Regions from separate parts of the Janthinobacterium sp. SUN026 genome, predicted to be linked through region 3. Evidence: predicted binding sites of a transcription regulator. Region 3 holds the regulator's gene; each other region holds the start of a gene.
The links. The regulator FNR, encoded in region 3, switches genes on or off when oxygen is low (the NO sensors DNR and NnrR bind a similar motif). The targets are predictions, from matches to a motif close to TTGATNNNNATCAA.

Region 1: the regulator FNR is predicted to act here: its motif matches at 652-665, upstream of OX459_RS10045 (PAS domain-containing methyl-accepting chemotaxis protein).
Region 2: the regulator FNR is predicted to act here: its motif matches at 1,427-1,440, upstream of OX459_RS11065 (serine protein kinase).
Region 4: the regulator FNR is predicted to act here: its motif matches at 1,222-1,235, upstream of OX459_RS00830 (universal stress protein).

Annotation. Positions count from the first base shown of each region.
Region 1 covers NZ_JAPQNU010000002.1:66,103-68,305, reverse strand. The annotation lists gene OX459_RS10050 (3-hydroxyacyl-CoA dehydrogenase NAD-binding domain-containing protein) at 1-292, opposite strand, end outside; gene OX459_RS10045 (PAS domain-containing methyl-accepting chemotaxis protein) at 920-2,203, shown strand, end outside.
Region 2 covers NZ_JAPQNU010000002.1:280,014-282,216, reverse strand. The annotation lists gene OX459_RS11065 (serine protein kinase) at 1-1,215, opposite strand, end outside; gene OX459_RS11060 (hypothetical protein) at 1,500-2,203, shown strand, end outside.
Region 3 covers NZ_JAPQNU010000003.1:733,115-735,317, forward strand. The annotation lists gene OX459_RS18040 (response regulator) at 1-662, opposite strand, end outside; gene fnr (fumarate/nitrate reduction transcriptional regulator Fnr) at 912-1,670, shown strand; gene OX459_RS18050 (FixH family protein) at 1,795-2,203, opposite strand, start outside.
Region 4 covers NZ_JAPQNU010000001.1:164,073-166,275, forward strand. The annotation lists gene OX459_RS00825 (hypothetical protein) at 1-151, opposite strand, end outside; gene OX459_RS00830 (universal stress protein) at 221-1,057, opposite strand; gene OX459_RS00835 (HD domain-containing phosphohydrolase) at 1,370-2,203, opposite strand, start outside.

The DNA of each region.
Region 1 (2,203 bases), on a different contig from region 3:
CGCTGTGGATGGCTGCCACCACGGGCTTGGTCGATTGCTCGACGACGTTGATCAGGGTGTGCAGCGTTGGTTCCGTGAGCGCCTTGGGCGAATTGAATTCCTTGATATCGGCGCCGCCCGAAAAAGCCTTGCCGGCGCCCGTGATGACGATGGCTTTGACGGCGTCGTCCGCCAGCGCCTGGCGGATGCCGGCCACGGCGGCCGTGCGCGTCGCCAGGCCCAGGCCGTTGACGGGCGGGTTGGCCAGGGTAATGACGGCAACGGCGCCGTTCACTTGATATTCAGCACTCATGTCTCTTCCTTGTTGGTCTATAGGTTTTTGCTTGGCGATGAGGTGGTTGCAAGGGATGAAGCTGCACTATACCGCATAAAAGAACGCTCGTATTATTTTTGTCGTGCGCGCGCCGGCGCCAGCATGGTACGCCATGGTACAACATCATTTGCGGAAAGATTCTGCTGCATGCAGCAAGGTCCAGTAGAAGCTATCACTTGGATATTCATTTAAATAATAAAAGCACAATAATAATAACGCCGTTTTATTATGCAAGGAAATGCGTTTGTTATATGCCGACATGGGCCAATTACGACAGTTTTTACATTATTTATTCCCGCCCCTTGTTTTTCGCCAGATGCTGGGGAATAATAAAATTGTTGATACAAATCAATACTCTACAATTTATCTACAATAAGGCATACCGCAGGAAAAACACTGGCGGCCGTTCTGCGCGCACATTCTCACCGATTATCACCAGATGTCGACCGCGGCAATAACATTGCTGCCTTTTATGGATAGCAGTAAAAGTAATAGCAGCGGCATTATCGTTCCCATTCCTCTTCTCACCCCGAAGGAAATACTATGGACGCAGCCAGCCATGTCAGCCACTCCCAGGATCTGGACTTACAAGCGATAAATACTGCATTGAACCGTGTCCAGGCCGTGATCGAATTCGAACTCGACGGCACCATCCTGCATGCGAACGACAATTTCCTGCGCGTCGTCGGCTATACCCTGGCGGAAGTACAAGGCAAGCACCATGCCATCTTCTGCGACCCCGAGTATGTCAAGACGGATGAATACAGCAACTTCTGGGCCAAGCTGGGACGTGGCGAGTTCGACCATGGCGAATACAAGCGCCGCGCCAAGGATGGGCGCGAAGTGTGGATCAACGCATCCTACAACCCCATCCTCGACGCGGACGGCAAACCGTATAAAGTCATCAAGTTTGCCACCGACATCACGGCCACCAAGCGCCGCAACGCCGATTACGAAGGCAAGATCGACGCCATCAGCAAGGCCCAGGCCGTGATCGAATTCCGGCTCGACGGCACCATCCTCGACGCCAACGACAATTTCCTCAAGTCCGTCGGCTACACGCTCGACGAGATCAAGGGCAAGCATCACCGCATGTTTTGCCTGCCCGACTACGCCAACAGCGACGACTATGCGCAGTTCTGGCACAAGCTGGGGCAAGGCCAGTTCGACGCGGGCGAATACAAGCGCCTCACCAAGGACGGCCGCGAAATCTGGCTCAACGCCTCGTACAACCCCATTTTCGATACGGAAGGCCGGCCCTTCAAGGTGGTCAAGTTCGCCAGCGACGTCACGGCCCTGAAAAAGCGCAACGCCGAGTACGAAGGCAAGGTCAGCGCCATCGGCAAGGCGCAGGCCGTGATCGAATTCGACATGCAGGGCAATGTGCTGGATGCGAACGACAATTTCCTCGCCGTCATGGACTATGACTTGAGCGATATCAAGGGCGAGCACCACCGCATGTTTTGCGAGCCCGAGTATGCGAGCAGCGCCGAGTACAAGAAATTCTGGCAAAAGCTCAACCGCGGCGAATTCGACGCGGGCCGCTACAAGCGCCTGGGCAACCATGGCAAGGTGGTGTGGATACAGGCCACCTACAACCCCATCCTGGACCTGAACGGCAAGCCGTATAAGGTGGTCAAGTTCGCCATCGACATCAGCGAACAGGTGAACCTGGAAAACAGCATCCAGTCCAAGGCCGCCAACGACAGCCGCAAGGTCAATGCCTTGCTCGAGTCGGTGGCGCGCGCGGCGCAAGGCGACCTGACCTGCAATATCGTGCCCGAGGGAGACGAGCCGATCGACCTGCTGGCCGGCGGCATCAGCAAGATGATCATCGACTTGCGCGGCGTGATCGGCAACGTGGTGTCGGCGGCGAACGGCTTTGCAGAC
Region 2 (2,203 bases), on a different contig from region 3:
GTCCTCGCCCTCGGGCATGCGGCTGAGGATGGCAAACACGGCCGCCGCATGCAGCAGGTGCGGATCGAGGTGCACGTCGCGGAAGGCGGGCGCGGCCGCGAGGATCAGCTTGCGGTAGATGCGCGCTTCCTCGCGGTAATTGAGCGTATAGGGCACTTGCACGATGACCATGCGGTCGAGCAGCGCCTCGTTTTCGCTCTCTTGCAGGAATTTGCGGAATTCGGCCAGATTCGTGTGCGCGAGAATGGTTTCATCGAGGTAGATCAGGGGGAAGCGCGACACCTTGACATTCTTTTCCTGCGTCAAGGTCAGCAGCAAGTAGAGGAATTCCCGCTTGACCTTGAGGATTTCGATCATTTCCAGCATGCCGCGGCTGGCCGCGTACACGGCGCCGGACCACGACCAGGCGCGCGGATCGCCTTCGTCGCCGTATTGCGCCACTTTCGACAGGTCGACGGAACCGACCAGGTCGGCCAGGTCGGCCGTCGTGGGATCGTGCGGCGCATACGTGCCGATGCCGCAGCGGCCCGCCTCGGACAAATGGATGCGCTCGACGGGCATGCGCAGGAAGTCGCCCGCATACTGCTCTTCCAGGCGGGCGCGGCAATGTGGGCACAGTTCGCCCTGCAGCTCGGCATCATAGCTGGCGCGAAAGTCGGCGCGCATGCTGTGCGGCACCAGGTGCAGCGGCGATTCGTGCACGGGACAGCCGGCGATGCCGTACAGCGCGCCTTCGCTGCTGTGGCTGTATTCTTCCAGGCCCCGCTTGAGCAAGATCACCATGGTCGACTTGCCGCCCGATGGCGGGCCCAGCAACAGCAACATGCGGCGGCCCACTTCGGAGCCGGCGGCGGCCGCCTTGAAGTAGGCGGCGACCCGGTCGATCGCCTCGTCGATGCCGAACAGCTCGTCGTCGAACAGGCGGCAGCGGAAGCGCCCGTTGCCGTCGGTCTGGCCATTCCAGCGCATCATGTCCCACAGGTACTGGTGCGCGCTGCGCGTCAGCAGGGCGGCGCGGCCGGGCAGGATTTGCTCGAGGAAGTCGGCAAAACTGCCGCGCCAGGGCGTGATGCGGTGTTTTTCCGCCCAGGCCGCCATGCCGTGCACGAAACCCGCATGCTGGGCCGCGCCACCGGCGTCCGTCGTATTGTCGGCGGCTGTATTGGCGCCGGCTGAGGCCGCTACCGCAGGGGCGTCGTCGGATTGGCGTGTCATACCAGGGCTCGTTATTGCAGGGCTCGTCATTGTTTCCTCATCCTTGCTGTTGCTGGCGTTGCTGCCGTGGAGCAGGCCCGGTTCCAGCCTGTCGGCCAAGTATACGGCGGCGCCTCTGCCCGCACGCCTGATCCCGCTCAACCTTGACGAGGGAACTATTTTTGCACTTGCTGTCCCCCAATGGGGCAGGGCGGCCAGGCATCCGCGCGGTTCAATCCAGATCAATACCGGCCCGCGCAGCCCGTCCACACTGGAAGCTTGCGGCGACCCACGAGGAGAACACGATGATAGGCAACGAAAATGGTTTCAGCGCCCCGCCCGGCAGCAGCGGCAGGGGACAGAGCGCGGACGATGAAGAGGCCGTCGGCCAATTTTCCGTCCCGGGCGAAGACGACAATACAATCGAGAGCGCGTCCGTCGCGGATGTGCCCGACGCGCTGAGCGGCGTCAGCATGGAATTGCTGGAAATCAAGCGCAGCATCGAGGACGGCATGCGGCAAAGCATCGCGCAAGCGGGCGGCGCGCGCGCGGCCGACGCCTTCAGCGACAGCGGCAATATCCAGGGCGTGTCCATCGGCCTGGGCGAGGGCGCCAGCGACAGCTCGTCCGGCGAGCCGGGCTTGCCGGCCCTGACCCTGTACGTGGCCGAGCCCACTTCCGTCGACCGCGCCAAGGCCGCCATCGTGGGGGCCATGGGCGTGCGCGCCGTGGCCAGCGACAAGGTGCCCGTCAACATCGTCGTCACGGGCGTGATCGATGCGCAGCCCCACCGTTTCCGCCTGCGCCCCGCGCCGGGCGGCGTGTCGGTCGGGCATTTTCGCATCACGGCCGGCACCATCGGCTGCCTGGCCGTGGGGCGCAGCGCACCGCGCAACAGCCGCCTGATGATTCTTAGCAATAATCACGTGCTGGCCAATTCCAACGGCGGCGTGTTCAACGATTGCATCGTGCAGCCTGGCCCCATCGACGGCGGCCGCTGTCCGCAAGA
Region 3 (2,203 bases):
TGCAGCAAGCGGCTGGTATCGGGGTGCAGCACGTAGCGCGGCACGGCGCCGCGCGTGAGGATGAAGTAATAGCCGTTCTTGCCGATCTTTTCCGAGCGCAGGCGGCCCAGCAGGTTGTCCTTGTACAGGCGCAGCACGCCGATCACCACGCCGGCCACCTGGCCATCGGCGGCCAGCACGGGCGCCACCATCTGCACGATGGGCATGCCGCTCGACTTGCCCAGCATCGGTTCGGTGATCATGGGCTGGCGCGTGCGCAGGACGGTCTGGAAATACTCGCGCTCGGCGACGTTGATGCCGGCGCGCCCCGCTACTTCCGGCATGTCGGCCACGACGGCGCCATGCGCGTCGAGCACCAGCACGTCATCGAACAGCACCAGCATCGAGCGGCGCGAATAGTATTCGCGCAATTGGGCGGGCCGGGCGATCAATTCCGGCGGTTGCTGCCTGGCCGTCAGGGTGACGATCTGCAGCAGCATGCCCAGCTTGTCGTCGAGCTCGGCGGCGGTGCGGGTGATCAGGGACGATTGCTGGCTCAGCAGGACTCGGGTGAAGTCGTCGCGCATGTGCTGCACCTGGATCATGGTGACCAGCGCGATCATGGCGATCGAGGTCAGGCTGGTGGCCAGCGCGACTTTTGCTTTAATGCCGAGAGGCTTCATGATTTCCTTTTCAGTACCGGGCGGCACAGGCGGCAGATAATGCTGTCAGGAATTTTCCTATCAATACCCCAGCTTGGCAAGCGCCACCGCGCAAATTGCCCGCCCCATACGGGCTTTTGACGATGTTGCCATATAATTAAAGGCTGGACGTCGTTTATTCGCCGAATTTACGGTGAAATTGGCATACGGCAACCCTGTATGCGGCTGTATGCAGTAAACTTGTTGTTGCATTTTCTAAAAGGTACCGACATGACTGAAGCGCTACTCACTCCAACCTTGCCCACCGTGAACGTGGAGGCGTTGCGTGCGCGATGCTCGACCTGCAGCATGCATCAATTGTGCCTGCCGATGGGCCTCGATGTGGGCGACATGGACAGGCTGGATCAGATCATCGGCCGCCGCCGCAAGATTGTGCGCGGCGCCTCGCTGTTCCGCATCGGCGACTCGTTCCAGAACCTGTATGCGATCCGCCTGGGGCATTTCAAGACGTACCAGATCAATCCGGGCGGCGAAGAGCAGGTGACGGGCTTCCAGATGGCGGGCGAACTGCTGGGCATGGACGCCATCAGCGCCGACCGCCACCACTGTAATGCGGTGGCGCTGGAAGACAGCGAAGTGTGTGAAATCCCGTTTTCCAGCCTGGAACAATTGCTGGGCAATATGCCGACCCTGCTGCGCCATTTCCACCGCATGATGAGCCAGGAAATCACGCGCGAGCAAAGCGTCATGCTGTTGCTGGGCAATATGCAGGCGACGCAGCGCTTTGCCGCCTTCATCGTCAACCTGGCGTCGCGCTATGAAGCGCGCGGCTATTCGGGCAGCAATTTCCAGCTGCGCATGTCGCGCGAGGAAATCGGCAACTACCTGGGCCTGACCATCGAGAGCGTCAGCCGCCTGCTGTCGAAGTTCAAGAAGGAAGGCTGGCTGCGCGTCTCCAACCGGGAAATTGAAATCCTGCAGCCGGCGAAATTGAAGGCGATTACGGCCGGCACGGACACCTGCAAGTAACAGCACCGTCAAAACCTGCTGCACGTCGCGCTTTGCGGCCTGCGATGCTCGCTGTGCTATAGCACAGCTGCGCTTCTCAACCACAAATCACTGCCGCTCGCTACGGTTTTCCCGGCGCTGTACGTTATAGCTCTTCATCCGCATGCAGCGCGATGCTGCGCTGCAGGGGCCAGGTCCAGATGCCGGACAGGCGCCACTCGCGTTTGTCGTTTTCCACCAGCACTTGCCAGCGGCTGCGCTCGAGCATCGGCAGCGCCACGGAAAAATTGCCGGCCGCGTCGGGCTGCACCAGCACCTTGATATCCTTTTCCGGCAGGGTCGCATGCGCCAGGTGCAGCTGCAAAGGCGCCTGATAGGCCTTGCCGAAGCTGTGCACGGAACCGGTCAGGCGCGCTTGCGCCACGTCATACGACAGGCGCGTATCCATCGCCAGGTCGCTGGCGATCGTGTCGCGCTTCAAATCCTGGTTGATCGCCTTGCCCTGCTTGTAATAATCGCCCACCACCAGCGCATCGGGCTGCGTAAACGCGATA
Region 4 (2,203 bases), on a different contig from region 3:
GCAGGCATTTTCTGGCCAGCTGGTAGCAGATGCCGAGCGCCAGCACGAAGCCGGCCGCGCTGCACAGCAGCATCCACGGCAGGGCGGACCACAGCAGTTCGCCGCCGAACGGCACCAGGCTATTGCCCCAATTGAGGAGTTGTTGGTTCATGTACATTGCTTTGATATGGATAAACAGGCAAGTATACCCATTGTGCAACGACATGGAGCGCGCTTGGTGTCAGTGCGCCATCAGCACCGGCAAGGTCATCTGGCGCAGCACGGTTTCCGTCACGCCGCCCAGCAGGATTTCGCGGAAGCGCGCGTGGCCGTAGCCGCCCATCACCAGCAAGTCCGCATGCACTTCGGCGGCCATGGCCAGCAGCGCCGCGCCGATGTCGCCCGTGGCGACGGCCGGGCGCACTTCGACGGGCACGCCATGGCGGCTCAGGTAGGCGGCGATGTCGGCGCCTGGATGGCGCGCCGGCTGCGCGTGGCCGACCGGCGGATGCAGCAGGGCCAGCACCACCAGGCGCGCCGCGCGCAAGAGGGGCAAGGCGTGGCCGATGGCGCGCGTCGCTTCCATGCTGCCATCCCAGGCCACCACCACCGTGTTGTCCACTTGTGCGAACTGGCCGCTGCGCGGCACGATCAGCACGGGACGGGCCGCGTTCAGCATCACGTAGGGCACCAGGTCGCTCATGGCGCCGGGCAAGGCTTCGCTGTCGTCGTGCTGGCTCAGCACCGTCAGATCGCTGTAGCGGGCGCTGACGGCCATGCCGCCATCCTCGTCGTCTTCGATCAGGCGGCGCTCGAGCGAGGCGGCGCCGGCCTGGCGCGCCAGCGTCTCGAACTGGTCGAGCGCCTGTTCCGCTTGCCCGTGCAAGGCTGAAATCTGCGCCGCCACGGCGCCGCCGCGCATGCCGCGGTTGTTTTCCAGGGTAAAGCGCGACATGCCCGTCATGGCGGCGCCGATCAGGTGCGCCTGGTGCGCGTGCGCCAGCCGCGCCGCGATGGCGATGCGCTGCGGCGCATGGCGCGACAGGTCGGCGTGGACGAGGATGGATTTGTAAGCCATGTTGTCACTCGGTAGTCAGGATGGCAACAAGGCTAGAACGGCAACACGGGCAAGTCCAGCATTGCCGTGCTGGCCGGGGCTTTTCTTATGCTGGGCTTGATGTAAGTCAAAAAAAGAGAGGTCAGGGCCATCTGCAAGTGCGCAGCCAGGAATTTGCAAGCTGTTTGATGTGCATCAAAATGCCCGCCCCAGCGCCAGCCATAATGGCATTGAACTCCTGGCCCCTCCAGTGGTCTGCATCGGCGCCGGCGCCATCTGTCCGGCACTTGCTTGTGTGACGCAACAACGCTGGCCGTGGCGGGAGTTCACTCTTCAAGCGGGCGCGTGGTGTTCCGCTTTCTCTGCCCAGCGCAGCCGGATGGCGTCGATGGCGGGCAGTTCCCCGACAAACAGGTCGACCAGCCGCGCATCGAAATGGCTGCCTTGTTGCGCCTGCAGATAGCCCACGGCGTCCGACACCGACCATGCGCGCTTGTACGGGCGCACCGAGGTCAGCGCGTCGAACACGTCGGCCACGGCGACGATGCGCCCCGCCAGCGGGATCGCTTCACCCGCCAAGCCGTTCGGGTAACCGCTGCCATCCCATTTTTCATGGTGCGACACGGCGATGGCGCGCGCCAGCGCCAGCATGCCGCCTTCCGCATGTTCGCCGATGATGTCGCCGCCGATGCGCGCGTGCGTCTGCATGATGGTCCATTCGTCCGCGTCGAGCTTGCCCGGCTTTTGCAGGATGCGGTCGGGGATGCCGATCTTGCCCACGTCGTGCATGGGCGCCGCGTGCAGCAGGTCGTCCGCGGCGGCCTCGTCCATGCCGGCGGCCACGCCCAGCAGGCGCGCGTAATGGCTCATGCGGATCACGTGCAAGCCTGTTTCATTGTCCTTGTATTCGGCCGCCAGGCCCAGGCGCTGGACGATCTGCAGCCGCGTTTCCTTCAATTCATCGATGCGTACCAGCGACAGGTGCGTGCGCACGCGGGCGCGCACGATGGCGGGGCTGAGCGGCTTGGTGATGTAATCGACGGCGCCCGCTTCAAAACCGCTCAGTTCGTCGCGCATGTCGTTCAGGGCCGTGACGAAAATGACGGGAATGGCGGCCGTCAGCGGCGCGGCCTTCAACTGGCGGCAGGCGTCGTGGCCGCTCATGCC